Regions from separate parts of the Rhizobium sp. FG113 genome, predicted to be linked through region 1. Evidence: predicted binding sites of a transcription regulator. Region 1 holds the regulator's gene; each other region holds the start of a gene.
The links. The regulator LexA, encoded in region 1, represses DNA repair genes until DNA is damaged. The targets are predictions, from matches to a motif close to TGTTCNNNNTGTGTTCNG.

Region 1 (10,356 bases):
CAGAGCGTCCATCATGGCGGCGAAGACACGACCTTGACGGTCGGCGACAATTGCACGATGCGCGAAGGTGTGACGATCAACACCGGTACCGCCGATTTCGGCGGCAAGACCATCGTCGGCAACAACAATCTGTTTCTCGCCAACTCGCACATCGCCCATGATTGCCGCGTCGGCAACCACGTCATCATGTCCAACAACGTGATGCTTGCCGGCCACGTGGTCATCGAGGATCGCGTGATCCTCGGCGGCGGTTGCGCCGTGCACCAGTTCACCCGCGTCGGCCGCCACGCCTTCGTCGGCGGTCTGTCGGCCGTGAGCTACGACGTCATCCCTTACGGCATGCTGAACGGCAATCCCGGTCTTCTCGGCGGCCTCAACGTCGTCGGCATGACGCGTGCAGGCGTCGACCGCGCGACGATCCATATCGTGCGCCGTGCCTACAAGGCGATCTTCGAGACCGAAGGCAATCTGCGCGACAACGCCGCCGCCATCCGCGAGGAGTTCGCCGATTGCGAGCAGGTCGTCCAGATCCTCGATTTCATTGCCGCCGAAAGCGATCGCGCGCTCTCTTCTCCGACGCGGGGACAGAAGGGATAAACCTTGTCTCCAGAAAGTGACACGGCAAAAGGCCGCCTGGCGATCATCGCCGGCAGCGGCTTTTTGCCGTCCTATGTCGCGGAAGCCGCCAAGAGCGCCGGCGAAGACCCTCTCATCATCGCGCTGAAAAACGAGACCGACCGATCCTGGGAAGGCTTCGAGCATGCCATCGTCGGCGTCGGCGATTTCGCCGCCATCGACGGCATGCTGGATAGCCACCGCATCGAGCGCGTCGTAATGTCCGGCGCCGTGCGCCGGCGGCCGGAATGGCGTGAAGTTCGCCCGACGCTGAAGACGCTCGCAAGCATTCCATCGACCATTCGCACGCTGCTGTCTGGCGGTGACGATACCGTGCTGCGCATGGTGATAGGACTGATCGAGAAGAACGGCCGCCGCGTCATCGGCGTGCAGGAGATCGCGCCGGATCTTCTGGCCGCCGTCGGTCCGCTCGGCGCGATTGCGCCATCATCAGAGGACGTCAAGGATATCGCCAAGGCGGGATCGGCAGCCGACGCGCTCGGCCGCCTGGATGTGGGGCAGGGCGCCGTCTCTGTCGGCGGTCGCATCGTGGCGCTTGAGGGTGTCGAGGGAACTGATAGCATGCTGCAGCGTGTGGCAGATCTGCGCGCCGCCGGACGCATCTCGGCGCGCCGTCGTGGTGTCTTGGTCAAGCTCTGCAAGCCGCAGCAGGACCTGCGCGCCGATCTGCCGTCGATCGGCATCTCGACAATCGAGAATGCCAGCAAGGCCGGCCTGGCGGGTGTTGCGATCGAGGCCGGGCGCGCACTGATCCTGGATCGCCCGGCAGTCATATCGGCGGCAAAGGAAGCCGGTATCTTCGTCTGCGGTCTGGATCGTGGATTGCCATCCTGGGGGCTTGAATGAGCGAGCGTGCATTGAAGGTCGCGATCATCGCGGGCGAAGTCTCCGGTGATCTTCTGGCGGCCGATCTGATCGCCGCGCTGAAGCAGCAATATGCGGGGCCAGTCGAGCTCATCGGTGTCGGTGGCGAGGGGCTGCAAGCACAGGGCCTGACATCGCTGTTCGATTTCTCCGAGTTGTCGATCATGGGCATCACCCAGGTTCTCGCCAAGCTGCCGACGCTGGTCAAACGCATCCGCCAGACGGCGGCGGCCGTGATCGCCGCCAAGCCCGATGTGCTCGTTATCGTCGACAGCCCCGATTTCACCCACCGCGTCGCCAAGCGCGTGCGCACGGCGCTGCCCGACCTGCCTGTGGTGAACTACGTCTGTCCGAGCGTCTGGGCGTGGAAGGAATACCGCGCGCAGCGCATGCTGCCCTATATCGATCATGTGCTCGCCGTGCTGCCCTTCGAGCCCGAGGTGATGCGCAAGCTCGGCGGTCCGCCGACAAGCTATGTCGGCCATCGCCTGACCGCTGATGTCGATGTTCTCGCGACCCGCAAGGCGAGGGCGGCAAGCAAGCCGCGCCCCGCGCATGAGCCGAAGACGATCATGCTCCTGCCGGGCTCGCGCGGATCAGAGATCACGAAGCTCTTGCCCTATTTCGGCGACGCAGTGGCCGAGCTCTCCGCCCGCAACGAAGGCATGCGCTTTGTCCTGCCGACAGCGCCGCGCCGCGAGGCCATGGTGCGCGAGATTATCAAGGATTGGCCGGTCAAGCCCGACGTGGTGACGGGCAAGGACGACAAGTGGAAGGCATTCGCCGAGGCCGACGCCGCCATGGCCGCATCCGGCACTGTCATCCTGGAACTGGGGCTTGCAGGCGTCCCCACGGTCTCGGCTTATAAGGTCGATTGGATCATCAAGCTGATGACTGGCAAGATCAAGATCTGGACGGCGGCGATCCCGAACCTCGTCGCCGATTACGCGGTCGTGCCCGAATATATCAACGAAGTCGTGCGCGGCGCGAGTTTCACCCGCTGGGCCGAGAAGCTCTCATCCGACACCTTGCCGCGTCGCTCGATGATGGAGGGATACGATCTCGTCTGGGAGCGGATGCAGACCGAAAAACCGCCCGGCGTCCACGCCGCGGAAATCGTGCTCCATGTGCTGAAAAACAAAAAACCCGGTCACAACTGACCGGGTTTCTTTTTAAGCTTCGATGCGTCGAGATTAACGCTTGGAAACCGGAACGTAGTCGCGCTGCGCTTCGCCGATGTATAGCTGGCGCGGACGGCCGATACGCTGCTGGGGATCCTCGATCATTTCGTTCCACTGTGCGATCCAGCCGACGGTGCGCGCGAGAGCGAACAGAACGGTGAACATGGTCGTGGGGAAGCCGAGAGCCTTGAGCGTGATACCCGAATAGAAGTCGATGTTCGGATAGAGCTTCTTCTCGATGAAGTATGGATCGGTCAGCGCGATGCGCTCGAGTTCCATGGCGACGTCGAGCAACGGATCGTCCTTGATGCCGAGCTCGCCTAGCACTTCATGCGTGGTCTTCTGCATGATCTTGGCGCGCGGGTCGTAGTTCTTGTAGACGCGGTGGCCAAAGCCCATCAGGCGGAACGGATCGTTCTTGTCCTTGGCGCGGGCGATGTATTCAGGGATGCGGTCAACCGTGCCGATTTCCTGCAGCATGTTGAGAGCCGCTTCGTTGGCGCCGCCGTGGGCAGGGCCCCAGAGGCAGGCAATGCCGGCTGCGATGCAGGCGAACGGGTTTGCGCCCGAGGAGCCGGCGAGACGAACGGTCGAGGTCGAAGCGTTCTGCTCGTGGTCTGCGTGCAGGATGAAGATGCGGTCCATGGCGCGGGCAAGCACCGGATTGACCACATATTCCTCGCAAGGAACGGCAAAGCACATGCGCAGGAAGTTGGACGCGTAGTCGAGGTCGTTCTTAGGGTAAACGAAGGGCTGGCCGATATGGTACTTGTAGGCCATGGCGGCGATCGTCGGCATCTTGGCGATCATGCGCAGCGAAGCGACCATGCGCTGGTGCGGATCGGTGATGTCGGTGCTGTCGTGGTAGAACGCCGACAGGGCGCCGACGCAGCCGCACATGACGGCCATCGGATGCGCGTCGCGGCGGAAGCCGGTGAAGAAGCGGCTCATCTGCTCGTGCACCATTGTGTGGTGCGTCACGCGGTAGTCGAAGTCTTTCTTCTGCGCGGCCGTCGGCAGTTCGCCGTAGAGGAGCAGGTAGCAGACTTCGAGGAAGTCGCCCTGTTCGGCCAGCTGCTCGATCGGGTAACCGCGATGGAGCAGAACGCCCTCGTCGCCGTCGATATAGGTGATTTTCGATTCACAGGATGCGGTCGAGGTGAAACCAGGATCGTACGTGAAGGAAGCCGTGTTCTTGTAGAGGGCGCCGATATCGATGACATCAGGTCCGATCGTGCCGCTCTTGACCGGCAGGTCGACCGTTTTCTCACCGAGTTTTAGTGTTGCGCTTTGATCCGTCATTCTGATCCTCCAAACTGGCGGTTGGCGCCTTAAAAGCGCCATAGGGTTAAGCGTCGTCTGCGATAGCTATATGATCGCGCGCCTAATGCCAAGTTACCGTGATGCCATTTTGTGCATCGCAGTATCAACTTTTGAGCACTGCTGAGATGCCGTCTCCGCATAGCGGAAGCCAATGATAATCCTGACATTTTCGATGGTTTTATTTCCCGTTTGAATTCAAACGATTATAGTTGCGTTTCGGTTCCGCTGGCCTCATTCTGATTGCAGGTCAGGGTGGCTTTCGGGTGTCGTTGCATGCCGGAGTTGAATGCCAGTCACGTCGTTTTGATGCCACCCGAAGCGGCGCAAATTGCCAATTTGCCGGCCGTACCAGGGCAAAATGCCCGTGCCATAATGACGCGCGCGCCGTTGACGCAGTCGACGTCGGGTTTTCTGAGTCGCGCAAGCCGAGGGATCGGCCGCCAGGCAGCCGTTGCAGCACAAGCGTTCAGCACGGAATTCGATCACGGCCGCTTCTTCCTGGCGTCGCCCATCTTCCTCGGCGCTGGCGCCATCGCCTGGTTCCGCCTTGCTGTCGATATCCCGCCCTCACGGCTCCTTGCCTGGGCTGTGCTGTTTGGTCTCGTCTTCGTTCTGGCGGGCGCTGCGCGCGTTGCCACCCGCCGTGTGGCGATATCAGGCCTGCTAGTCGTCCTTGGCATGTTCGCGGCGCAACTCGAGACCTGGCGCGCTGATACCGTCGTGCTTGATACAGCGGTGACGACGACTGTGACCGGCCGCGTGGAACGGCGCGAGGGCGACGACAACGGCCGCTGGCGCTATATCTTAAGGGTAACGCGCACGGACGAGCCCTCTCTCAAGCGGCCGCCACAGCAGGTCTCGCTGGTCGCGCGCGCAGGAGCGCCCGTTGGGGTCGGTGGCTGGTTGACCGGCCGCGTGCGCCTCACGCCGCCGGCAGGACCTGCGCTCCCCGAACTCAACGATTTCGCCTTCTCTGCCTATTTCGACGGCATCGGCGCCAACGGCTTCTTCTACGGCATGCCGCAGACCATCGCGTCGCAGACCGATATCGCCGATCTCTCTGCCGCCGATCGCGCCGTGGAATGGCTCTACGGTCTGCGCAGCCGGATTGGCGACCGCATCCGCAGCATCCTGCCTGATGATACCGGCGCCTTCGCCGCCTCGCTGGTCACCGATGAGAGACGTGCCATCTCCAACGAGACGACGGAGGCGCTGCGCCAATCCGGCCTCGCCCATATCGTGGCGATATCAGGCCTCAACATGGCCCTGTCAGCCGGCATCTGCTTTGTCGGGCTGCGGCTGTTCTTTGGACTGTTTCCTGGCTTCGCGCAGGCCTATCCGACCAAGAAGTTCGCCGCCGGCAGCGCGCTTCTGGCGTTGACGGCCTATTACATGATCTCAGGCTTCGCGGTCTCGGCCGAGCGCGCCTTCATCATGATGGCGATCATGCTTGTCGCGGTGCTGTTCGATCGCCCCTCGATCAGCCTGCGCAACATCGCGCTCTCGGCGCTGCTGATCATACTGATGTCCCCATCGGAGGTGCTCGGTCCCAGCTTCCAGATGTCCTACGCCGCGACACTGGCGCTGGTCGCGGGCTTTGCTGTCTGGACCAGGAGGCGGCCTCGCGAAAGCGTTCTTCTCACGCATCCCGCGATAAAGCCGGTCATGGTCACGCTTCGCTTCTTCGGCGGCATCGCGCTGACCTCGATGATCGGCGGTTTCTCGACGGCGCTGTTTTCGATCGAGCATTTTCACAGGTTGAGCGGCTACGGCCTTCCCGCCAACCTGCTCGCCATGCCCGTCATCTCCTTCATCGTCATGCCTTTCGGAATGCTCGCGATGTTAGCGACGCCCTTTGGTCTGGACGCGCCACTATGGACCGTCGCGGGCTTCGGGCTGGATCTGGTGATCGACATCGCCAAGATGGTTTCCGGCTGGGGCGGCAGTGTCGATATCGGGCGGATACCGCAGTGGTATTTCGCGATCGCCGTGCTCGGCTTCCTAGTCTGGGGGCTGATGCGGACACGGCTGCGATGGATCGGTGCTGTGGGGGCCGCGCTTGCAACGCTCGTCGTTGTTCTGCTGCCTGCGGCATCTGCGCCTGAGCTGGTCGTCTCCGAGGACGGAAGCCTCGTGGCAGCAGTTACAGGCGACAGTCTCGCCAGCAACCGCGAACGCCCGCCCGACTTCATCTTCGGGCAATGGCAACGCGCGCTCGCGATCGAAGAACACAAGCCGCCTGACATGCTTGAAGGCGAGGCCTTGCCCATCCCGAAGAGGGGAGAGCCACGACCAAGGCTGACACTGAAACAACAAGGCGAAGCCCGCGCCATGATGCGCGATGCCGCAGCGTCCACAAATGACAGCGCTTTTCAGTGCCTCAAGACGGCCTGGTGCGTAACATCGCTCGACAGCGGCTACATCATCGCAACGCTCGAAAACGCCGCCTATCTCGGTCCCGCCTGCGATGTGGCCGATATCGTCATCACGCCTGTCCGTCTGCGCCAGGCGACATGCCGTTCCGGCGCAATGCTATTGACCGGCGAAACCCTCAGGCGATCAGGCGCCGTCGAAATCCGCATCGACGAGCAGGGGGCGCCTGTCGTCAAAACCGCTTATGAAAGCCTCGGTCGTCCCTGGATGCGTCATCGCGCCTATGACTGGCGCAACGACAGCTTCAGCGATGATCCGTCACCAACTAGTGACGTCACCACTCAGTGATACCGGCGAATAAGCCCGACGAGCTTGCCCTGAACCTTGACGCGGTCGGGCCCGAAAATACGCGTTTCGTAAGCCGGGTTCGCGGCTTCCAGCGCGATCGAGGCGCCCTTGCGGCGGAAGCGCTTCAGCGTCGCTTCCTCGTCATCGACAAGCGCCACAACGATATCGCCGGGGTTGGCGGTGTTGCCGTTGCGGATGATGACGGTGTCGCCGTCGAAAATGCCGGCTTCGATCATCGAGTCGCCCTTGACCTCGAGCGCGTAGTGCTCGCCGGAGCCGAGCATGTCGGCGGGGACGGTGATGTCGTGGGTGTTGTTCTGGATCGCCGAGATCGGCACACCGGCGGCGATGCGGCCCATGACGGGAACGGACGCTGAGTTGCCGTTGTCGGCGCTCGGCGCGGCCTTCGGGGCAGGGGCTGCGGCCACCGGCTGCGGCTTGCCGAGGCTGCCTTCAATGACGCTCGGCGAGAAGCCGCGTCGCGGCTGCAGGCTCGGATTATAGGCTTCCGGCAGCTTGATGACCTCAAGCGCGCGCGCTCGGTTCGGCAGCCGGCGAATGAAGCCGCGCTCTTCCAGCGCGGTGATCAGCCGGTGAATGCCGGATTTTGATGCGAGATCGAGTGCATCCTTCATTTCATCGAAGGATGGCGGAACGCCCGACTCTTTCATCCGCTCATGAATGAACAGAAGCAGTTCTTGTTGCTTGCGTGTCAGCATCGAAATGAACCCCAGAGTCGTGAAACAAAGCCAGAACGGACACTATATGTTCCATATGTGTTCCGCAAGTGCCTAAATTTTCGTAAAACTTGGCTCGGAATCGTCGCGATTTTGCACTTCATTCGATTTAACCGCGCCGGCCTCTTGCATTGTGGCGAAAGCCAGCGCACATCTCTGCCGATTTCGGGAGGATTTGCCGATGAGTGACCCCCATCCCCTGGACCACGTGGTGCTGCCGGTCGTCAACATCGAGATGGCGCGCGAGCGCCTGGGCAAGCTGGGCTTCACCGTCGCCGCCGATGCGCGGCACCCTTTTGGCACCGAGAATGCCTGCGTCTTCTTCGCCGACAAAACCTATATCGAGCCGCTCGGCATCACCAGCCTGGAGACATACGAGGCGGCCATCGGTGACGGCAACGTTTTCACCGCTCGCGACCGCGCCTTTCGCTTCCGCTGCGGCGACGACGGCCTGTCGGCGATCGTTTTCGGCACGCCGGATGCCGATAGCGATCACACCCGCTTCATCGACGATGGCATGAGCGGCGGCGAGATGCTGCAGTTCGCCCGGCAGATGAAGATGCCGGATGGTTCTGAAGCGACCGCGGCGTTCCGCCTGGCTTTCGCGGCCGATCTGCGCGCACCCGATTTCTTCCTCTTCGCCTGCCAGCGCGTCAACCCGCTGCCCAGCGACCGCAAGGCCTTGGAAAAGCACGCAAACGGTGTGTTGGGTATCCTGTCGATCGTGCTCTCGTCGTCCGATCCCAAGGCGTTCGCGCCGCTGTTGCAGCTGGCGTCGGATGCGCAGGCGTTCCGCGAGGAGGCATTCGGCGTCAGCCTGGATGCCGGCAACGCCCGCATTAATATCCTTTCGCCGGATGGTCTGAACGCTTACTACGATCTCGCCGAGCCCAAGGCCGATCGCGGCCTGCGCGGCGCGGCGATTGTCTTTTCCGTTGCCGATCTCGCCGTGACAGAGGCGCATTTGGCTGCTAACGGGATCACCTATACACGCAAGAACAATCGAATTCTGGTGAAGGCAGCACCCGGCCAGGGCGCGCTCTTCGCCTTCGAGGAGAAACGATGACTGAAACCAATTCCGAAGTGGCCGTTGGCGAAGGCGCCGGCCGTGTGGTGTTTTCCAACACCGGCAAGCTGTCGCTGATCGCCGGCCCCTGTCAGATGGAAAGCCGCGACCATGCCTTCATGATCGCCGGCACGCTGAAGGAGCTCTGCGACAAGCTCGGTATCGGCCTTGTCTACAAGTCCTCCTTCGACAAGGCCAACCGCACCTCGCTGTCGGCCCAGCGCGGCATCGGGCTTGAAACGGCGCTTGAAGTGTTCGCCGATCTCAAGAAGGAATACGGTTTCCCCGTTCTCACCGACATCCACACCGAGGAGCAGTGCGCCGAAGTCGCCACTGTCGTCGACGTGCTGCAAATTCCGGCCTTCCTTAGCCGGCAGACGGACCTGCTGGTCGCCGCCGCAAAGACCGGCCGTGCCATCAACGTCAAGAAGGGCCAGTTCCTGGCGCCTTGGGACATGAAGAACGTGCTGGCCAAGCTGAATGCCAGCGGCAACCCGAACATCATGCTGTGCGAACGCGGCGCTTCCTTCGGCTATAACACGCTGGTCTCCGACATGCGCTCGCTGCCGATCATGGAAGCCATGGGTGCCCCTGTCGTGTTCGATGCGACCCACTCGGTGCAGCAGCCGGGCGGGCAGGGTGGCTCCAGTGGCGGCCAGCGCGAATTCGTGGAAACGCTGGCGCGTGCCGCTGTTGCCGTCGGTGTCGCCGGTGTGTTCGTCGAGACGCACGAAGATCCCGATAACGCGCCGTCGGATGGTCCGAACATGGTCTATCTCAAGGACATGCCGCGCCTGCTGGAGAAGCTTCTGGCCTTCGACGCCATCGCCAAGGGCTGACGTTCAAAAGACTGACACGTTCGTGTATTAGGCCACGAGGAATAAAGCGGCGAAGCATGCGCAAAACGGCCCCAAACTGGCATTGTAATTTGCGCATCTTCGATTAAAGACGAATTTCAAACGATTTATCCACCCCTCAAGCAGAGAAGAGCCGATGACCGCTATTACCGATATTATCGCCCGCGAGATTCTCGACAGCCGTGGTAACCCCACCGTCGAAGTCGATGTCTATCTCGAAGATGGCAGCATGGGCCGCGCCGCCGTTCCATCGGGCGCGTCGACCGGCGCTCATGAAGCCGTCGAACTCCGCGATGGTGGCAAGCGTTATCTCGGCAAGGGTGTCGAAAAGGCCGTCGAAGCCGCCAACACGGAAATCTTCGACGCCATCGGCGGTATCGACGCTGAAAACCAGATCCAGATCGACAACATCATGATCGAACTGGACGGCACGCCGAACAAGTCGCGCCTCGGCGCCAACGCCATCCTCGGCGTTTCGCTCGCTGTCGCCAAGGCTGCCGCCGAAGCTGCCGGCCTGCCGCTCTACCGTTACGTTGGTGGCGCTTCCGCTCACCTGCTGCCGGTTCCGATGATGAACATCATCAACGGCGGAGCGCATGCCGACAACCCGATCGACTTCCAGGAATTCATGATCCTGCCGGTTGGCGCTGATTCCATCCGCGAAGCCGTTCGCATGGGCTCGGAAGTCTTCCACACGCTCCGCAAGGAACTCGCGGCCCAGGGTCACAACACCAACGTCGGCGACGAAGGCGGCTTCGCACCGGGCCTGAAGAGCGCTCCTGAAGCCCTCGACTTCATCATGAAGTCGATCGAGAAAGCCGGCTACAAGCCTGGCGAAGACATCCATCTCGGCCTCGACTGCGCCTCGACCGAATTCTTCAAGGACGGCAAGTACGTTCTCGAAGGCGAAGGCCGCACGCTGGAGCCGGGCGCAATGGCTGAATACCTGGCACAGCTCGCTGCCCAGTACC
Region 2 (10,356 bases), on a different contig from region 1:
GAGAGAACCGTCAGCATTTCGGAGCGCATGTCCTGGCAGCTGTCGATCGGCGGAACCGGGAAATAGCCGCCCTTGACGCGCGGACGGTGGCCGAGGTTGCCGGTCTCGTATTCGGTATCGTCGTTGGACGGCAGTTCGGTCGAATCGAGCTTGAAGCCGGTGTTATAGGGGTCGGCCTTGTAGCGAACGTCGTCGAAGATGAAGAACTCGGCTTCAGGACCCACGAAGACGGTGTCGCCGATACCGGATGCCTTCAGATAGGCTTCAGCCTTCTTGGCGGTGCCGCGCGGATCGCGGTTATAGGCTTCGCCGGAGACCGGATCGAGAATGTCGCAGAGAATGACCATGGTGGACTGCGCGAAGAACGGGTCCATGTGGACGGTTTCCGTGTCGGGCATCAGCACCATGTCGGATTCGTTGATCGCCTTCCAGCCGCCGATCGAGGAGCCGTCGAACATGACGCCATCGGCGAACATGTCTTCATCGACGCAAACCACGTCCATCGTGACGTGCTGCAGCTTGCCCTTTGGGTCGGTAAAGCGCAGGTCAACAAACTTGACGTCGTTATCCTTGATTTGCTTGAGGATTTCGCTTGCGGTCGCCATAAAATGGTTCCTTCATTTGAGAAGACGAGACGATTGCCTCGCCTGGACCAAACAGGTCAGATCGCATCGACACCGGTTTCGCCGGTACGGATACGAATGACTTCTTCGATATTGGATACGAAAATCTTGCCGTCGCCGATACGGCCGGTTTGCGCGGCCTTGCGGATCGCGTCGATGACGGCCTCCGCGTTCTCGTCGGCGAGGACGACTTCGACCTTCACCTTCGGCAGGAAATCGACGACATACTCCGCGCCACGGTACAATTCCGTGTGGCCTTTTTGGCGACCGAAGCCCTTTGCTTCCGTGACTGTGATCCCCTGCAGGCCAACTTCCTGAAGGGCTTCCTTCACTTCGTCCAGCTTGAAGGGCTTAATGATCGCTTCGATCTTTTTCATGAGAAAATGACTCTCCGCTTCTCCCGTTATAGCAGGCTCATACCCACCCCCCGATAGAATGCAGTTATCGTGCCAGTTGGAAAGCGGAATCTTCGTGGAAATGGCAGCCGGAGACCGAAAGTCGAGCGATTTTCAGCAATTTCAACGATTTTTTTGTCAAAAACGGCGCAGGTTGCAAGCGAAAAGCTTAAATTTCGACCGAAACGAGGAATATTCACGATGTCTCATGCTTTCTTTCTGGCTTGTTGTCACGATTAAAATATGTGCAAATGAACAAATAATGATCTTCCAGATTTTGCGCCAATCGGTTGTTTTTTAGGCGGATTCTGCTTCAATGGCTGAATGGACAATCAACTCGCAGACCTTCTCCTCACCCCCGCAGAAATGACCGCGGTCGATGCCGCCGCTGCGGCCTCGGGCATCGACAGTTTCGGCCTCATGCTGCAGGCAGGCGCCAGGGTGGCGGCGGCCTTCCTGCGGTACTATCCCTCTGCGCGGCGGGCCGTCGTGTTGTGCGGTCCCGGTAACAATGGCGGCGATGGGTATGTGGCGGCGCAGTGCCTGCAGGATAGCGGTGTAGAGGTCGCGCTGTTTCATCTGGGTGATCCCGATCGGCTGAAGGGCGACGCTGCGCGGGCCTTTAGCGGTTGGTCGGGTAAAGGGGCGCCTATCGAGGAATACCAGCCTGCCGAAGGTGATGTTGTTATCGACGCGCTGTTCGGGGCTGGGTTGACGCGGGCGGTGCCCGAGGCGGTCATAGCGGTGATCGCAAGAATCGAGAAAGCTCGCCTGACGGTGCTTGCCGTCGACCTGCCATCCGGCATCGACGGCCGGACGGGCATGATGCTGGGGGCGGCATTTGCCGCCGAGCGCACGATCACGTTCATGACACGCAAGCCGGGGCATCTGCTGATGCCGGGTCGGGAGCTTTCCGGCGTGCTTGAGGTGCTCGATATCGGTATACCTGCACGCATCGTGCGTGGGCAGGCATCGGGCAAGCTGGCGGAGAACCGGCCGGAACGGTGGCAGCGGTGGCTGCCATCATCCGGGCAGGAGACGCACAAGTACAAGCGCGGCCACCTCGTCGTCTTTTCGGGCGAGAAGGGCAAGACGGGTGCTGCGCGGATGTCGGCCATGTCCGGATTGAAGGCCGGCGCCGGGCTGGTGACGATCGCCTCGCCCGCGGATGCCATGGACGAGAACGCGACGCATCTGACGGCCGTGATGCTGCACGGCGTCGATGGGGACGCCGAGCTCCTGGATTGGCTGAAGGACGAGCGGTTGCGCAGCTTCGTGCTCGGGCCAGGCTTCGGGGCAGGCGAGAAGGCGCGTGGTTTCGTGGCAGCACTGTCCCATCGGCATCTGGTTCTCGACGCGGATGGCATCACATCCTTCCGCGAGGATCCCGAGGCGCTGTTCGCATTGTTCGCGGAAGGCGAGACGCGGCTGGTTCTTACGCCGCATGAGGGCGAGTTTTCGCGATTGTTTCCGGATATCGCTGCGGATGCCAATCTCGGCAAGGCCGACAAGGCGCTGGCGGCCGCGGCGCGGGCCAATGCGGCCATCGTCTACAAGGGGCCCGACACCGTGATCGCCTCGCCGGATGGTCGGGCGCTGATCAACACCAACGCGCCGATCTGGCTAGCCACCGCCGGCTCCGGCGATGTGCTGGCGGGGATAATCGGCGCTCTGATGGCGCAGGGGCTGCCGGCCTTCGAGGCGGCCGCCGCCGGCGTCTACATGCACGCCGAAGCGGGCAACCGGGCTGGCAAGGGACTGACGGCGGAAGACCTCGTCAGCCACGTCTTGCCACTCTGACTACTTGCCGACCTCTTCCTGCAGCGCGATGGCGCCGAAGGGGGCGTTGACCTTGCCTTCGTGGATCATGAACGCGAAGACGTCGCGCGGCTCGACCTTGACCTTGCGGTCGCTATCGATAAGCGGCAGATCATCAGGCACCTTGCCCTCGGCCCATGTCTCCAGGCGCTTGGCCCAGGCTTTCAGCTCCTTCGGCGGGTAACAGGTCCTGATTTCGTCCGAGCCCTTCTGCAGGCGCGTATAGACGAAATCGGCGGTGACATCCGCCACCATCGGATAATCGAAATGTTCGGCGACAACCGGGGCGACGCCGTATTTCGCCAGCAGCGCCACGAACTCAGGCACCTTGAAGCTGTCGTGGCGGACTTCGACCACATGCTTCAGCGGCAGGCCATCCTGCTTGTCCGGCAAGAGCTTCAGGAAACCCTCGAAATCCTCCGGCTCGAACTTCTTCGTCGGCGCGAACTGCCAGAGGATGGGGCCGAGATGCGGGCCGAGTTCGACGATGCCCTGGCCGAGAAAACGCTCGACCGATTCACCGGCCTCGGAGAGGATCTTGCGGTTGGTGCTGAAGCGACTGGCCTTGAGCGAAAAGATGAAGCCTTCAGGGACATCAGCCGCCCACTTGGCGAAAGTCTCAGGCTTCTGTGAGCTGTAATAGGTGCCGTTGACCTCGATGACCTTCAGCTGCCGGCTGGCATAATTCAGCTCGTCCTTCTGCTTCAGCGTGGACGGGAAGAAGTGGTTGCGCCAGGGCTCGAAGGTCCAGCCGCCGATGCCGACGCGAATGGTGCCGGGTTTTTTCATGACTTCAATCCATCCTGTTCGTTTTCGCCAAAACCGCTCTTCGGATAGTCAGCCTCGCGCGGCACGAGGCGGTAAACGCGTCCATCCTTCTCGGCACCTTCGAAATCATGCGCACGAAGAGCCCGACGTACGCGATCAAGCTTGCGGATATCTTCCGGGCTTACCGTCGGGGACCATTCGCCGCCATCGTCGTGAAGCTCCACGACGACCTCGGCGGCATATTCCCCCTCACGAATGAGTTGCGACGCCTGTCTCGTCATTGTGGCTTCCTCCTGGTGAAATCGTCATTCCAGCGATCTGGATCGGGAATGTATGCTGTTATCAACACCGCCGGTTCGGATGCGCCTGATGGGATGCCCCAAAGCAAATGTATGGGGCGTCCGCGTTCGTCCGTCTGCAGGACCAGAACACAGGAACCCCTGTGATACTCAGGATACTCCTCCACGACGAGCGCCGACGATATATCCATCACCAACGGCTCGATCAGCAGATGGTCGTTCAACAACTCCTGCAGTGCGTGTGCCGAGACCCTGAACTTGCCGTCAGCGATCAGCACACGCACCGTGGAGAGGATATCGCTCACTCCGCCGCCTGCACCTTCTTCACTGGCCGCCGCTCCAGCAGCTCTTTCAGGAACTGGCCGGTGTAGGACCGCTTTTCCTTGACGATCGCCTCGGGCGTGCCAGACGCCACGATCTCGCCGCCGCCGTCGCCGCCTTCCGGGCCGAAGTCGAGGACCCAGTCGGCGGTCTTGATGACTTCGAGGTTGTGCTCGATAACGACGACCGAGTTGCCCTGGTTGACCAGTTCGTGCAGCATTTCCAGCAGCTTTGCCACGTCGTGGAAGTGCAGGCCGGTGGTCGGTTCGTCGAGAATGTAGAGCGTGCGGCCGGTCGAGCGCTTCGAGAGTTCCTTGGCGAGCTTGACGCGCTGGGCCTCGCCGCCCGACAGCGTGTTCGCCTGCTGGCCGACCTTGATGTAGCCGAGGCCGACATCGAAGAGGGCTTGCAGCTTGTCGCGCACGGCGGGGACGGCGGCGAAGAACTCGACGCCTTCCTCGACGGTCATGTCGAGCACGTCGGCGATCGACTTCTGCTTGAAGGTGACGTCGAGCGTTTCGCGGTTGTAGCGCTTGCCGTGGCAGACGTCGCAGGTGACGTAGACATCAGGCAGGAAGTGCATCTCGATCTTGATGACGCCGTCGCCCTGGCAGGCCTCGCAGCGTCCGCCCTTGACGTTGAAGGAGAAGCGGCCAGGCTGATAGCCGCGCGCCTTTGCTTCCGGCAGGCCGGCGAACCAGTCGCGAATCGGCGTGAAGGCGCCGGTATAGGTGGCCGGATTGGAGCGCGGGGTGCGGCCGATCGGCGACTGGTCGATATCGATGACCTTGTCGATATGCTCGAAGCCGTCGATGCGGTCGTGATCCGCCGGGATTTCGCGCGCGCCCATTACTCGGCGGGCGGCGGACTTGTAGAGCGTCTCGATCAGGAAGGTGGACTTGCCGCCGCCGGACACACCGGTGACCGCCGTGAAGACGCCAAGCGGGATCGATGCCGTAACGTTCTTCAGGTTATTGCCGCGGGCGCCGACGACCTTGATTTCCTTGCCCTTCTTCACCTTGCGGCGTTCCTCGGGAACAGTGACGCCGAGTTCACCCGACAGGTATTTACCGGTCAGTGACTTCGGGTTGGCCATGATGTCCTGCGGCGTGCCGTGGGCGATGACCTGGCCGCCATGGATGCCTGCGGCCGGGCCGATATCGACGACGTCGTCAGCCTGCAGGATGGCGTCCTCGTCATGCTCGACGACGATCACGGTGTTGCCGATGTCACGCAGGTGCTTCAGCGTTTCCAGCAGGCGGGCGTTGTCGCGCTGGTGCAGGCCGATCGATGGCTCGTCGAGCACGTAGAGAACGCCGGTGAGGCCGGAGCCGATCTGCGAGGCCAGGCGGATACGCTGGCTTTCGCCACCCGAGAGCGTGCCGGAGTTGCGCGAGAGGCTCAGATATTCGAGGCCGACATCGTTCAGGAAGCGCAGGCGGTCCCTGATCTCTTTCAGGATGCGGACGGCGATCTCGTTCTGCTTGGCGTTGAAGCTGTCAGGCAGCGTCTCGAACCAGTCGCGGGCGATCCGGATCGACATGTCGGTGACCTGGCCGATATGCAGCTTGTTGACTTTCACGGCCAACGCTTCCGGCTTCAGGCGGAAGCCGTTGCAGGACGGGCAGGGTGCTGCCGACATGTAGCGCTCGATCTCCTCGCGCGCCCAGGCGCTGTCGGTTTCCTTCCAGCGGCGCTCGAGGTTGGTGATGATGCCTTCGAAATTCTTGTGCGTCGTGTAGGAGCGGGCGCCATCGACATAATGGAACTCGATCTTCTCCTCGGTGCCGTTGAGGATCACGTCCTGCGCCTTGGCGGAGAGGTCGTTCCAGCGGGCGCCGAGCTTGAAGCCGAAATGCTTGCCGAGCGCTTCCAGCGTCTGGTTGTAATAGGGCGAGGACGACTTGGCCCATGGAGCGATCGCGCCGTCGCGCAGCGTCCGCTCGGGTTCCGGCACGATCAGGTTGGCGTCGATCTTCTGCTGCGCACCGAGGCCGTCGCAGGTCGGGCAGGCGCCGGCCGGATTGTTGAAGGAGAAGAGACGCGGCTCGATCTCCGAGATGGTGAAGCCGGAGACCGGGCAGGCGAACTTTTCGGAGAACAGCACGCGTTCGTGCGTCTCGTTGAGCGACTTGTTGGCGGAGCCGCCGGCGGCGGTTTCCTCCACCGGTAGCGGCTTGTCGGCGAATTCGGCGATGGCGAGGCCGTCGGCGAGCTTCAGCGAGGTTTCAAGGCTGTCGGCAAGGCGGGCCGAGATATCGGCGCGCACGACGACGCGGTCGACGACGATATCGATGTCGTGCTTGTACTTCTTGTCGAGCGCAGGGGCGTCGGCGATCTCGTAGAACTGGCCATCGATCTTGACGCGCTGGAAGCCCTTTTTCATGAGCTCCGCGAGTTCCTTCTTGTACTCGCCCTTGCGGCCGCGCACGAGCGGCGCGAGGATGAAGAGGCGCGTGCCTTCCTCGAAGGCCAGGATGCGGTCGACCATCTGGCTGACGGTCTGGCTCTCGATCGGCAGGCCGGTGGCCGGCGAATAGGGAACGCCGACGCGCGCGAAGAGCAAGCGCATATAGTCGTAGATCTCGGTGACGGTACCAACAGTCGAGCGCGGGTTGCGCGAGGTCGTCTTCTGCTCGATCGAGATTGCCGGCGAGAGGCCGTCAATCTGGTCGACATCGGGCTTCTGCATCATCTCGAGGAACTGGCGGGCATAGGCCGACAGGCTCTCGACATAACGGCGCTGGCCCTCGGCATAGATGGTGTCGAAGGCGAGCGAGGATTTGCCCGATCCCGACAGGCCGGTCATGACGATCAGCTTGTTGCGCGGCAGATCGAGGTCGATGCCCTTCAGATTGTGCTCGCGCGCGCCACGGATTGAAATCGTCTTCAGTTCGCTCATCGTCTTCTGCTTCAATGTCTCGGGGGGATAAGAAGAGCCTTTATGTAGTGATGCCGGCTGGCGAGTCGAGGCTGAATATCCCTGTGGTTCACGCTTTTCGATTCCGTTGACACGATGATAATGATAAAATAGAACAAATAAAGAACAAATTTCGTTGTGGATTAACGAAGCTCAACCGCACACCGGCGAAGGCCGATGGGGTAAGGTGTTGTCAATTTCGTTGCGCATGTTGCGATCTTCGCAATATCGGCAACACGACAAGAAGGTGAAAAGTATGGCTGGCAGCGTGAACAAGGTAATTCTGATCGGAAACGTGGGTGCAGACCCCGAAATCCGTCGGACGCAGGACGGCCGGCCGATCGCCAACCTCCGCATCGCGACATCGGAGACCTGGCGCGACCGCAATTCCGGCGAGCGCCGCGAAAAGACCGAGTGGCACACCGTGGTCGTCTTCAACGAAGGCCTGTGCAAGGTCGTCGAGCAGTACGTCAAGAAGGGCGCCAAGCTCTATATCGAAGGCGCGCTGCAGACCCGCAAGTGGCAGGACCAGCAGGGCCAGGACCGTTATTCCACGGAAGTCGTGCTGCAGGGCTTCGGGTCGACGCTGACGATGCTTGATGGACGCGGCGAAGGTGGCGGCGATCGTTCTGGCGGCGGTTACGGCGGTGGCCGTGGCGGCAATGCCGGCGGTGGTGATTTCGGTGGCGGCGGCGGTTATGGCGACGATTACGGTTCGCCTTCGCAGTCGTCGGGCCGTGGCGGCTCGGGCGGTGGTTCGTCTTCCGGCGGTGGCGGCAACTTCTCGCGCGATCTCGACGACGATATTCCGTTTTGATCGTGCAACCGATCGCAAGGATTCAGACGGCGCGCCTTGGGGTGCGCCGTTTGCGTTTTAACTGAAAGCTCAGACGGGCGAGGGAACGAGGTTCATCGCCGACTTGATGCCATCCACGACGAACTGTGTGGCGAGCGCCGCCAGGATGACGCCGAGCAGGCGGGTCAGGATGGCGCGGCCGGTGACGCCGAGGAAACGGTCCAGCCGGTCGGCGATCAGCAGCGCGAGGAAGAGCAAGAGCAGGCTTGCGGCGATCACGATGATCAGCTGCGCGAGTTCGAAAGCCGTCTGCATCGAGCCCGCGATCAGAATGGTCGCGGAGATGGCGCCCGGGCCCGAGATCAGCGGGATCGCCAGCGGGAAGACGGCGATGTTCTGGATATGGTCGACGGTGATCGCGGCCGTGCCCGTCTTCTCCTTGCGATCCTGGCGCTTCTCGAACACCATTTCGAAGGCGATCCAGAAGAGCAGCAGGCCGCCGGCGATGCGGAAGGCGCCGATCGAGATGCCGAGCACGCCAAGCACGCTCGATCCGAAGAGTGCGAAGACGGCAAGAATGATGAAAGCGATGATCGTGCCGCGCAACGCCACCTGCTTGCGCTGGGCTCTGCTCATGCCGACCGTGAGGCCGAGAAAGATCGGCGCGAGGCCGGGCGGATCGATCGTCACGAGCAGGGTTGTGAAGGCGTTGATCAGTTGGTCGGCGCTTGCCATCATGTCTCCGTATACCCATATCCGGGCTTGGTTTTCGCGCGATTGTGATGTGGGCAAACCGATTTTGCAAATGTCGCGGCGTGCGTGATGGTGACTGGGGCGGATAAGCCTCGATTTGCCCTGATTAGACCGTAAAAGCCTGTTCAAAACTTCCTGCAAAATTGGCTTAGGAACAGCCTTTCCGCTATAAATCTTCAAGTGATTCTAGAAGAGATGTGATCCATTTTGACTGAGCAAACACCCCCCGGCGGCGGGAAGCTCCCGCCAGGCATCGAGCCCATCTCCATTATGGAGGAAATGCAGCGGTCGTATCTCGATTACGCGATGAGCGTTATCGTCAGCCGCGCGCTTCCTGACGTGCGCGACGGCCTCAAGCCCGTGCACCGGCGCATCCTCTACGGCATGTCCGAGCTCGGCATCGACTGGAACAAGAAATACGTTAAATGCGCCCGCGTGACCGGGGACGTGATGGGTAAATACCATCCGCACGGCAACACCGCGATCTACGACGCGCTGGCGCGTATGGCGCAGGACTGGTCTCTTCGCCTTCCGCTCATCGACGGCCAGGGCAATTTCGGCTCCGTCGACGGCGATCCGCCGGCGGCCGAACGCTACACCGAATGCCGCCTCGAGAAGGCCGCGCATTCGCTGCTCGACGATCTCGACAAGGAAACGGTCGATTTCCGCGATAACTACGACGGCACGCTCTCCGAGCCCGTGGTCGTCCCCGCGAAATTCCCGAACCTGCTCGTCAACGGCGCCGGCGGTATCGCCGTCGGCATGGCGACCAATATTCCGCCGCACAATCTCGTCGAAGTCATCAATGGCTGTATCGCGCTGATCGACGATCCGGCGATCGAACTGCCCGAGATGATGCAGATCATCCCTGGTCCAGACTTCCCGACCGGCGCAAAGATCCTCGGCCGTTCCGGCATCCGCTCGGCCTACGAGACGGGTCGCGGCTCTGTCATCATGCGCGGTGTCGCGACGATCGAGCCGATGCGCGGCGATCGCGAGCAGATCATCATCACCGAGATCCCGTATCAGGTGAACAAGTCGACGATGATCGAGAAGATGGCCGAGTTGGTGCGCGACAAGCGCATCGAGGGCATCTCCGACCTGCGCGATGAATCCGACCGTCAGGGCTATCGCGTCGTCGTCGAATTGAAGCGCGACGCCAATGCCGACGTCATCCTGAACCAGCTCTATCGCTATACCCCGCTGCAGACCTCTTTCGGCTGCAACATGGTGGCGCTGAACGGCGGCAAGCCGGAACAGCTGCAGCTGCTCGACATGCTGCGCGCCTTCGTTTCGTTCCGCGAGGAAGTCGTTAGCCGGCGTACGAAGTTCCTGCTGCGCAAGGCTCGCGAGCGCGCGCACGTCTTGGTCGGTCTGGCGATCGCTGTCGCCAATATCGACGAAGTCATCCGCGTCATCCGCCAGGCACCGGATCCGCAGTCCGCCCGCGAAGAGCTGATGACCCGCCGCTGGCCGGCGCATGACGTCGAAAGCTTGATCAGCCTGATCGACGATCCGCGTCACCGCATCAACGAAGACATGACCTACAACCTCTCGGAAGAGCAGGCACGGGCCATTCTCGAACTGCGTCTCGCCCGTCTGACGGCCCTTGGCCGCGATGAAATCGGCGACGAACTCAACAAGATCGGCGAGGAAATCAAGG
Region 3 (10,356 bases), on a different contig from region 1:
CGTTTTGAACTATCAGGGCGGCCGTTTCCTCTCTGATGCGAATGCCCTGGAGCCTGTCATGCGCGATATCGGCAAGCGCGGGCTGCTCTTTCTCGACGACGGCACCTCGGCGCAGTCGAAGACGGCCGCGATCGCCAAGGGCACCGAGACGCCCTACGCCTTTGCGGACGTGCAGCTCGACAACCAGGTCGATTTCAACGCGATCACCAACAAGCTGGATGAACTCGAGCGCGTGGCCAAGCGCAACGGCCAGGCGATCGGCGTCGCCTCGGCATTTGACGAGAGCATCGATGCCATTTCAAAGTGGACGGAAGAAGCGGCGATGCGCGGCATCGAGATCGTCGGGATCGCCGCGCTAACCAACGATCCGAAGAAACCCTAGCAGAGATAATCCATGAGCCAATCGACCGTTAAAGCCGAAGATCTACCCTATCGCCCTTGCGTGGGCGTGATGATCCTCAACCGGGCCGGGCTCGTCTGGGCCGGCCGCCGAATCCCGGCGGAGAATTCGGAATATGACGGGTCGCCGCAGCTATGGCAGATGCCGCAGGGTGGCATCGACAAGGGCGAGGACCCGCTGACGGCGGCCTACCGCGAGCTTTATGAAGAGACGGGGATGAAGACGGTGACGCTGCTTGCCGAGGCGAAAGACTGGATCAACTATGATCTGCCGCCGCAGCTGATCGGCATCGGGCTGAAGGGAAAATTTCGCGGACAGACGCAGCGCTGGTTCGCCTTCCGCTTCGATGGCGATGAGAGCGAGATCGCCATCAACCCGCCGCCGGGCGGGCATTCCGCGGAATTCGACGCCTGGGACTGGAAGCCGATGGCGCAGCTGCCGGAGCTGATCGTATCCTTCAAGCGCGGCGTCTACGAACAGGTGGTCGGCGAGTTCAGCCATCTCGCCGGATTGCCGGCTGCCTGATTGATGGTGCCTGATTTGGATGCCGGCCGCCTGGGCGACCGGCTCCTGTGACTTGATTATTCAGCTTGGTCGGCCGAGTCGGCGTTCAGCTGGCCATACTTGGCTTCGCCGATCTTGCCGAGCAGCTCAAGCTGCGTCTCGAGGAAGTCGATGTGGCCTTCCTCGTCCATGAGGAGCTCTTCGAAGAGCTTCATGGAAACGTAGTCGCCGGCCTCATGACAGATATCGCGGGATTTCTTGTAGGCGGTGCGGGCGTCATATTCGCCGGCGAGATCCGCTTCCAGAACTTCCTTGACGTTCTGGCCGATGCGCAGGGGCGCAAGCGTCTGCAGATTGGGATGGCCTTCTAGGAAAATGATGCGCGCAACGAGCTTGTCGGCGTGCTGCATTTCTTCGATCGATTCAGCGCGCTCTTTCTTGGCAAGCTTGGTGTAGCCCCAATCCTCGAGCAAACGATAGTGAACCCAGTACTGATTGACAGCACCAAGCTCCAAAAAGAGGGCCTCGTTAAGCCGCTCGATGACTTTTTTGTCGCCTTTCAATGTCCGCTCTCCTGTTTTCTTCATGGAAGTTTCTGAGGCGGGACATGAAATCAAATATTTCGGCATCCGTCGAGTGGCGACGGGCGTGATAGTCCTCGGTCGTCTGAATGATGATGTCGACCACATTCGGGAAACAGCCGCAGCAACGGCCGCGTTTCTCCATGGCATGGTAGACTTTCGCAGGGACAATAAGCTGCCAACAGTCCTCATCGAGAAGGCTGTTGATAACCTCCCGGATTTCAGTGTCGGTTATGTAATTGCAGCTGCAGACAAGCACGTCTTCATTCCAAACATGACAATGACTATCGTCTTTTTGCTAAAGAAGACGCTCGTTGTCAAGAAAGATTCATATTCAGGCACTCCCGCTTCGCCCACCTTCCGGCTCGCTTACGATCCAATTAAAGCGGACGGCTCTCCGCTTGCGACGATGTCCGATCGGACTCGATATTGAAAATCAATGAAAATTACGTCCCTTCGGCATGACTGAGGCCGTGGCTTCATCCCGCCCTCGATTGTCCCGCGTGGTTATTCTTTTTTCCATTACCGCCTTCTCCAATGTCTCATTGAGCTTCTTCTGCCGGGGATCGGCGGTCGGCCGGCGCGCTTCGTCCGAGCGGTCGCAGACTCCGAAGCGATTGGCCTCCTTCTGGAGCAGCCCCAGAGCGTGCGTCATGTCCTCGATGTGATCGACAACCGTATGGATCACCCCGCTCTGGCTCTGCAGCTTGCCGCGGATCTTGACGAGCCGGGCGCCCATGACGATGGCGCGGTATTTCTCGAAGGTCTTCGGCCAGACGATGGCATTGGCCACGCCTGTTTCATCCTCCAGCGTCATGAAGATGACGCCCTTGGCCGAGCCCGGGCGCTGGCGCACCAATACCAGGCCGGCGATCGTTACCCAACGGCCGTTCGGCACCTTGAGCAGGTCGACGCTGCGGGTGATGCCGATCCCACGCAGTTCGTCGCGCAGGAAGGACAGAGGGTGCGCCTTGAGAGATAGCGACAGATATCGGTAGTCCTCGACCACCTGCTCGCCCGGCAGCATTTCAGGCAGTTTGGCCTCAGGCTCGACCTGCAGATCGAGATGGGATGTCTGATCGAAAAGCGGCAAACGTTCGGCCGCGCTCTTCACATCGAGCGCGCGGACGGCCCATAGCGCTTCACGCCGGGACAGGCCGATGCTGTTGAAGGCATCCGCATCCGCCAGCCGCTCGATATCGGATTTGTCGAGGCCCGAGCGCAGCCAGAGATCACGGATGGAGGTATAGCCGTATCCCCGATGCGCCATCAGTTTCTCCCGTATGGCATCCTCGGATAATCCCTTTACCTGGCGAAAGCCGAGGCGGACGGCGTGGTTGGCCTTGATGACATCAGTCATTTCGCGATGGCGAAAGTCGATCCGACGGCCATCGAAGCGTCCGCCTTCCAGGAGGCAGTCCCAATCCGAGCTGTTGATGTCGACGGGCCGGATCTCCACGCCGTGTTCCCTGGCGTCGCGGACCAGCTGCGCAGGCGCGTAAAAGCCCATCGGCTGCGAGTTCAGCATGGCCGCACAGAAGACATCGGGGTAATAGGCCTTCACCCAGGAGGAGGCGTATACGAGCAGCGCGAAGGAGGCCGCGTGGCTTTCCGGAAAGCCGTATTCGCCAAAACCCTTGATCTGATTGAAGCATTGCTGTGCGAACTCTTTCGAATAGATCTCCTTGGACATCATGCCGTCGATGAAGCGCTTTTCGAAATTGCCGATCGTGCCGGTTCGCTTGAAGGTCGCCATCGCCCGGCGCAACTGATCGGCTTCCGCCGGCTTGAAGCCGGCCGCGGTAATAGCGATCTGCATGGCCTGTTCCTGAAAGAGTGGAACACCAAGTGTCCGCTCAAGAACACCTTCCAGTTCCGGGCTCGGATAGTCGATCGGGATACCTTGCCGTCGTTGCTCTCGTCGCTTCAGATATGGGTGGACCATGTCGCCCTGGATCGGGCCGGGCCGGACGATCGCCACCTCGATCACCAGATCGTAGAACTCTCTTGGGCGCAGGCGTGGCAGCATGCTCATCTGCGCCCGGCTTTCGATCTGGAATACGCCGAGCGTATCGGCCCGGCAGATCATGTCATAGACGGGCTCTTCGTCTTCGTGTTTGGCATTGCCGAGATCCGCGAGGGTCTTCTTCTCGTCATAATGCAGCAGAAGAAGGTCGAAGGCCTTGCGCAGGCAGGTCAGCATGCCGAGTGCCAGAACGTCGACCTTCAATATCTTCAAATTGTCGAGATCGTCCTTGTCCCACTCGATCATGTAACGGTCCGGCATGGCCGTGTTCATGATGGGCACGACTTCATCGAGCCGATCGCGAGTGATGACGAAACCACCGACATGCTGGGTGAGGTGGCGGGGAAAGCTCAGAAGCTCTGAGGCATATTTCAGCACGTTGTTGGTCACGACGTTTCCGGTATCAAGACCAGCAGCCTTGGCCTCGCGTTCCGAAAGCTTGTCGTCAGACCAGCCCCAGACCAGACTGCCAATCGCCGATTGGACGTCTTCCGACAGGCCAAACGCCTTTGCGACCTCCCGCCCTGCGGAACGCGTGCGGTAGCTGGTCACGGCCGCCGTAAGCCCGGCATGCTCCTTTCCGTATCGCTGGTATATGTGCTGGATCACCTCTTCACGCCGGTCGTGCTCGAAATCGACATCGATGTCGGGAGGCTCGTCGCGGTCCGTGGACATGAAGCGGTCGAAGAGAAGCTTATTCTTCTCCGGATTAACCTCGGTGATTTCCAGGCAGTAGCAGATGACCGAGTTGGCAGCCGAGCCTCGGCCCTGGCAAAGAACATGTAGCTTGTATCGGGCATGCATGATGATCCTGTGGACCGTCAGGAAATAAGGCGCGTATTGTTTTTCCTTGATTAGTTCCAGTTCATAGCGGATCTGCGCTCTGGTTTTCTCCTTCATCTCCTCTGGAAAACGTCTGGCGGCTCCGGCCCAGGTCAGGCGTTCAAGTGTCTCGTAAGGGGTTTCACCCTCGTCGTTTTCATCCGGGTAATTGTGCTGCAGGTCATCGAGGCAAAAACTCAGCCCGGCGAAGAACCTTTGTGTGTTGATGACCGCGTCCGGATGATCCCTGAAGAGACGCTTCATTTCACGTTCGTCCTTCAGATGGCGTTCTGCATTCGGCGCCAACAGGAAGCCTGCCTTATAGATCGGAACGTGTTCACGTATCGAGGTGACGACGTCCGACAAGGGGCGGCGAGCCGCTTCGTGAAATAGCGGCTGGTTGGTGGCGATGAGAGGCACACGGTTGCGGGCGGCCAGCATGGAAAGAACGGAAAAAACGCGCCTATCGCGGCCGTCATAAGCGGGCGTCAGTGCCATGTGGAACTTACCCTGGAAACGCTCCCGCAGGCGTTGGAGGCAGGCTTCGAAAGCGGGGTGACGACCAATATCGTCGGCGATTGATGGGGTGGGAACAAGCGCCAGCATCATCCGGTCTCCCCATTCGACAAGATCGGCCTCCTGCAAGAGGCAACTGCCCTTTTCCGCGCGCAGATTACCGGCGCTCAGCAGGCGACAAAGATGGGCCCAGCCTTTTCGGTCTTGTGGATAGGCCAGAATGTCCGGGGTCTCATCCGAGAAAACGAGACGAGCACCCGGCTGAAAGCGAATAGGGTCGAGAACGGTTTCTGGCTTCTCGTCCCCCTGCAGCCGTCCCTGCTGTTTTCGCTCGTATTTTTCTTTGATCGCCTTGGCTTGGGCATGCGCCCTGACGACGCCGGCCACAGAGTTGGTGTCGGCAATGCCGAGACCGCCCAGCTTCAGGAGCGTGCCCTGCAGCACCATCTCCTCAGGCTTGGATGCACCTTCCAGAAAGGAGAAATTCGTCTTGGCGCCAATCTCGAAAAAACCGGCGTTCATGCGAGCATTCCATGCATGTACCAGCTCTGCTTTTCATCGTAGCCGTAAAGGCCTTCGCGATAGATCCAAAACCGATAGCCCTGATCGTCCTCGATGCGAAAATAATCGCGCGAGGGTTTATCCTTGTCATCGGTCTTGTCTTTCATCCACCATTCTTCGGCAATCCGTTCAGGCCCCTCGCTTTTGACGACGCGGTGGCGCATGCGGCGCCATTGAAAGCTGGCGGGTGCGCCGTCGGGAACCTCTACGGCGAAAGCATCCATGGGTTCCGGCCGTTGCAAGAGACGGACCGGTCTTTCGCTGCGCGCTGGTGGTGTAATGATTTGCTCAATTCGGGATGCCGATAAAGCGTCGATCGCGGGGACGAGAATAACCGCCCTTTCTGGTATATGGCTTTCGCGTAACTGAAAGGTTTGCAGGCAATCGACACCGAGCCTTGCCGAAACGCGATCAACGAAGATGGCCAGCGATGCGTCCGTTTGACGGTGCCCCTCGAAATCGCTCTGGGCCGTATCGAAATTTTCGTGGCGCAGGACATTGAGGCGCAGGATCTCAAATCCGTAGCCGGCATCGAGATCGTCATGGACGGCCTGCAGGCGTTCGGTGAAGAGGACGGCGATGCGCCTTGGTTCACGCAGCGGCCTTGTCGTGCCGGCCGCGATGCGGAAGACCTTGCCATCGACACGGAACAGGACGAGTTCGAAAACGCGACCGCCGACGCCGCGTGCCTCCAGTGACGGTTTCAGCGCATGGGCGATCTGGTCGGTGACGGCCAGAATCTCCTCTTCCGCGGCGACCGGCTCCATCAAGCGGCGCTCGGCCGAGAGGCTGGCGACGGGCAGGCGCGGAGATATCGGCTCCTCATCCGTTCCAAGCACCTGGTCAAGCCGCAACAGCACGCTTGCGCCGAAACGACGGGTCAACGGCGCCCGCGGGGTTTCCATCAGGTCGCCGATGTATTTCAGGCCCATCTTGGTGAGCGCTGCGATCGTGTCGTCCGAGAGGCGAAGTGCGGCGACCGGTAGGGGAGCAACGACCCGTTCCGTCTCATCCGCGTGGATCACGCCTCCCTGGCCGAAGCGGCTGACCGCCCATGACAGGCCAGGGGAGGAGGTGATCGAGCCCCGGACGTCGATGCCCATTTGAAAGAGCCTGGACAGGATATCCTTGAGCAGCGCCTTTTCGCCGCCGAAGAGGTGGGCACAGCCGGTGATATCGAGAAACAGGCCATCCCTGCCGTCGAGCGCCACCAGAGGCGTATAGCGGTCACACCAATCGGCGATGCCCTCGAGAAAGCGCAGGTCGGCGGCCGGGTCTTCTTCGATCACCTCGATCGTCGGGTGGATGGCGCGGGCTTCGGCGACACCCATGCTCTTTTTCAGATTGATCGCCTCGGCTGCCTCGTCCAGCGCCGTCAGCCGCATGGTGTTGGCGTGGCGGCCGGAACAGACGATCGGCGGCGTCTCAGGACGATTGCGCAAACGCCAGGCGAGACCCCACTTCTTCCTGGATATGCGATCGGTCGGCAAATGCGGAAAATGCAGCGCCAGAATGCGCTGAGCGTTCGCCTGAAAAGCGAGTGTCGGCTGATGGGCGGACAGGGAAAAACCGGCGGTCATGGGGGTTCCACTCCAGAAGAATGGAGAAGGGAGCCGGGTTTCGGCTCTTCTCCAGGGTGATGCGAAAGATCGGATTGCCGATGCTGCCGCCCAGCATCGAACCATCAGGCAAGGGCCGCGCCGCAGATGGCGCGGGTTCGGCAAGAAAGCGGAAGATGGCGCTGCTGGCCTCTTCCTCCGCTGCCTGCCGCAACAGGAAAAGCGGGCGGCGAGACGCCTTTGCCCGCAAGTTGAGACGGCGGCTTTCCGTCAGGCCGAAGGGCCTGGGATTGCCGCGAACTTCGAGAATGGTGGCCGGAAAGACGCCGCTTTCGACGGCGGTTTCCGCCAGCCACAACGCATCCTCAAGCTTTTTCGGCGCGGCGTGCAGGAAGAGCCGCGGCTTCAGGCCGAAATCGCTGAGGCCGACGGCATAGGGCCGTCCCGCCTCCATCGTCGCCACCGTGTCGGCGATCCAGAGGATCGGCAGGTGCGCGTTCGCCCCCTCCTCTTGCCCATGCTGGAGCATGGCCGCGATCGCCAGAACGAAGCCGCTGCTTGCGCCGGCATTGCGCAGCAGCGTCGTGCGGATTTCGGTCAGGCCATCGAGCGGCAGACCGCCGTCGAGCGCCTCATCCAGAGCGGGGATGCCAAGCGGCAGGCGCAGGGCGTCTTCGCTATTGGGCTTGTCGAGAACTGTGTCGGCCAAAGCCTGGTTTTCCGCCGCCGCCAATGCGGGCACCGGTTTTCCTTCAAGCTTTGCAATGGTTTCGCGGAGCGCAAAAAGCCGCTCGCGCGCCACGGCCGACTGTGCCACGACGTCACTCCATCTATCGGATGTTCCTATTATGTTCTTATGGATTCCAGAGCTCGGCCGAAGAGTCAACAGCCGTTTGATGTGAATTTATTCCTGCCCTTGATTCCGCTCTCGAAAATCAGCGGCAAAGGCTCTATATGGGCGGCAAAGGAAAGGAGCTTTTATGGCTCGCATAGACCAGAGCGGCAATTGGCAGGATCGCCACGCTCCGACAATCAGCACGTTCGAGTCCCTGGCGATGGAGGCTTACAGCCACCTGCCGGAAGAATTCCGTGCGCTGACCACCAATCTCACGATCGAGATCGAAGACTTCCCTGACGACGAGGTGTTCGAGGACATGGCGCTGGAAACGCCGTTCGATCTGCTCGGCCTGTTCGAGGGGCGCGGGATTTCCGAACGCTTCACCATGGAAACGGGCGAACTTCCCAATCGCATCCGCCTCTACAGGCGGCCGATCCTCGATTACTGGGCCGAGAACGACGAAACGCTAGGCGATATCATCACCCACGTGCTGATCCATGAGATCGGCCACCATTTCGGTCTCAGCGACGACGACATGGAGCGGATCGAAGCGAGCGCGGAAGAGGCGGCCGAGCGCTAGGCGCTGGGCTCTTCAGGCGCCCTCCGACAGCAAATCTTACTGCTCGGAGAGCTTCATGTCGGGATGGTAGTCCTTGCCTTCGACATGCTTGACGATCGCCTGGGCGCACATCACCTGGCCGGTCTGCGAGTTGAAGGTCATGGCCGGCGAGCCGTTCAGCGACCAACCCTTGTTGAGGGCATCGGTTACGCGGTGGCAGAAGGCGGCGTCGTCCTGGCCGGTCAGAAGGCGGTAGAGCTTCATCACATCGTCTTTCAGTTTGCCGTCTGGCGTTTTGCCTTCTGGCGTTCTGCAATCAGGCGGGCTTTATGAACCAGAGTTTCCGCCTGGACAAGATGCAGCCGCTCGATCATGCGGCCGCCGACATTGATGACGTTGAGGCCATCCGTGGCGGGGTCGGCGAAGGCTTTCATGATCACTTCCGCTTCGGCGATGGCGGATGCGTCCGGGCCGAAATGCCGGTTGGCGAGCTCGATCTGCGCGGGGTGGATCAGCATCTTGCCATCGAAGCCCATGGCGCGTGCCTCGGCGCATTCGGTGTCGAAGCCATCGATATCCTTGAAATCGTTGAAGACGCTGTCGATGGCGCAGAGGCCGTAAGCGCGCACGGCCAGGATCACCTGCATCAGCCAGGGCACGAGATACTGCCGGCCGGGCTGTGGCAGAACGCCGGTTTCCTTTCTGAGGTCGTTGAGGCCGACGACGAAGCAATCGAGCCTTGAGCCCGCCGTTCGCCCGGCCTCGGCGATCGCCGCGGCATTGAGGATGCCGCGCGGTGTCTCGATCATCGCCCAGATCCGCACTTCATCAGGCGCATCGGCATCCGCAAGAAGATCACTGACCGACATGACGTCCTGCGGTTCGTTGACCTTGGGCAGCAGAACGGCATCCGGCTCCAGCGCGCTCACAAGCTCCATGTCGGCGCGGCCCCAGTTGGTGTCGAGGCCGTTGATGCGGATGATGCGTTCCTTACCCTCCAGCGGTTTACCCTGGAAGAAAGCGGCCAGGTTTTCGCGCGCTTCGGCCTTCTTCTCGGGCGCCACGGAATCCTCAAGGTCGAAGATCACTGCATCGCAATCAAGCTGATGGGTCTTTTCAATCGCACGTGGGTTGATCGCGGGAACGCTCAGCACCGAGCGGCGCAGATTCATCGAACGGGTGAGGGGAGACTGGCTCATCACGAATGTGTGTCAAGCTTTGTGACCGATGGCAAGACAACAAAAAGCCATGCTTATCTTGCAGAAGACAAGACGAAGGACCACATTCCTTTCCTAGAAAGGTTTCAAACCCATGCAGAATATTCGTTCCGTCTTCCTTTTGCTTGCAGGCATCACCGCATTTGCAGCATTGGCGCTCCTCACTTTTTCGGTGACGCTCGCCGTTGGCGCCATTCTGACGGTGCTGATGGTCGGCCGCGCGCTCTCGCTGAAGATGAAGGCGGCTCCGGTCTGTGCAAGGGCGAAGTCCAAGACGCGCGATGGTCAACCCATGCGCATCTGGAACGACGGTCGCGGCACGATCATCGATCTCTGATCGCCTCTTTCTGATCGCTTCTGGCGTCCCGAATTTATTTCATTCGGTCTGTCGGCTGGCGTTTTGCTCGCGCGTCCTAGATGCGGCAAGGCTTGTGGCTGCACAAGCATCACGCCCAGGCATCAATGGAGGACTGCATGGAAAGCGAAACGCAAACCGGCCAGATGGCCATGCCGCCGGTCAAGAACGGGCTGCTCCCCTACATCACTGTCGACGGCGCGCTGAAGGCGGCGGAATTCTACAGCAAAGCTTTCGGCGCCGAGCAGGCATTCGTCGTTCCGCCCGATGAAAATGGACGCACGATGCATGTGCATCTCTATATCAACGGCAGCTCGCTGATGCTGAGCGATGCCTATTCCGAGCACGGCCATCCCTTTCGGCCACATCAGGGTTTCTCGCTGCAGCTCGTGGTCGACGATATCGATTTCTGGTGGGA

Region 2: a site for LexA is predicted at 7,256-7,273, ahead of uvrA (excinuclease ABC subunit UvrA). Genes of this name have one in related genera too.
Region 3: a site for LexA is predicted at 7,808-7,825, ahead of ACODTZ_RS19290 (ImuA family protein). Genes of this name have one in related genera too.

The regions. Positions count from the first base shown of each region.
Region 1 is NZ_JBMDKV010000003.1:196,952-207,307, forward strand. Features, by position in the region: gene lpxA (acyl-ACP--UDP-N-acetylglucosamine O-acyltransferase) at 1-597, shown strand, start outside; gene ACODTZ_RS11205 (LpxI family protein) at 601-1,482, shown strand; gene lpxB (lipid-A-disaccharide synthase) at 1,479-2,660, shown strand; gene gltA (citrate synthase) at 2,694-3,983, opposite strand; gene ACODTZ_RS11220 (ComEC/Rec2 family competence protein) at 4,278-6,725, shown strand; gene lexA (transcriptional repressor LexA) at 6,719-7,444, opposite strand; gene ACODTZ_RS11230 (VOC family protein) at 7,644-8,528, shown strand; gene kdsA (3-deoxy-8-phosphooctulonate synthase) at 8,525-9,367, shown strand; gene eno (phosphopyruvate hydratase) at 9,522-10,356, shown strand, end outside.
Region 2 is NZ_JBMDKV010000010.1:81,981-92,336, reverse strand. Features, by position in the region: gene glnA (type I glutamate--ammonia ligase) at 1-605, opposite strand, end outside; gene ACODTZ_RS21675 (P-II family nitrogen regulator) at 662-1,000, opposite strand; gene ACODTZ_RS21670 (NAD(P)H-hydrate dehydratase) at 1,343-2,818, shown strand; gene ACODTZ_RS21665 (DUF72 domain-containing protein) at 2,819-3,625, opposite strand; gene ACODTZ_RS21660 (hypothetical protein) at 3,622-3,885, opposite strand; gene ACODTZ_RS21655 (DUF4258 domain-containing protein) at 3,882-4,208, opposite strand; gene uvrA (excinuclease ABC subunit UvrA) at 4,205-7,126, opposite strand; gene ACODTZ_RS21645 (single-stranded DNA-binding protein) at 7,401-7,961, shown strand; gene ACODTZ_RS21640 (MarC family protein) at 8,031-8,675, opposite strand; gene gyrA (DNA gyrase subunit A) at 8,901-10,356, shown strand, end outside.
Region 3 is NZ_JBMDKV010000008.1:84,156-94,511, reverse strand. Features, by position in the region: gene ACODTZ_RS19320 (divergent polysaccharide deacetylase family protein) at 1-382, shown strand, start outside; gene ACODTZ_RS19315 (RNA pyrophosphohydrolase) at 395-925, shown strand; gene bfr (bacterioferritin) at 982-1,467, opposite strand; partial or broken gene ACODTZ_RS19305 ((2Fe-2S)-binding protein) at 1,433-1,827, opposite strand; gene ACODTZ_RS19300 (error-prone DNA polymerase) at 1,922-5,371, opposite strand; gene ACODTZ_RS19295 (Y-family DNA polymerase) at 5,368-6,795, opposite strand; gene ACODTZ_RS19290 (ImuA family protein) at 6,836-7,786, opposite strand; gene ACODTZ_RS19285 (metallopeptidase family protein) at 7,950-8,387, shown strand; gene ACODTZ_RS19280 (DUF1737 domain-containing protein) at 8,424-8,630, opposite strand; gene ACODTZ_RS19275 (HpcH/HpaI aldolase/citrate lyase family protein) at 8,642-9,565, opposite strand; gene ACODTZ_RS19270 (hypothetical protein) at 9,678-9,920, shown strand; gene ACODTZ_RS19265 (VOC family protein) at 10,058-10,356, shown strand, end outside.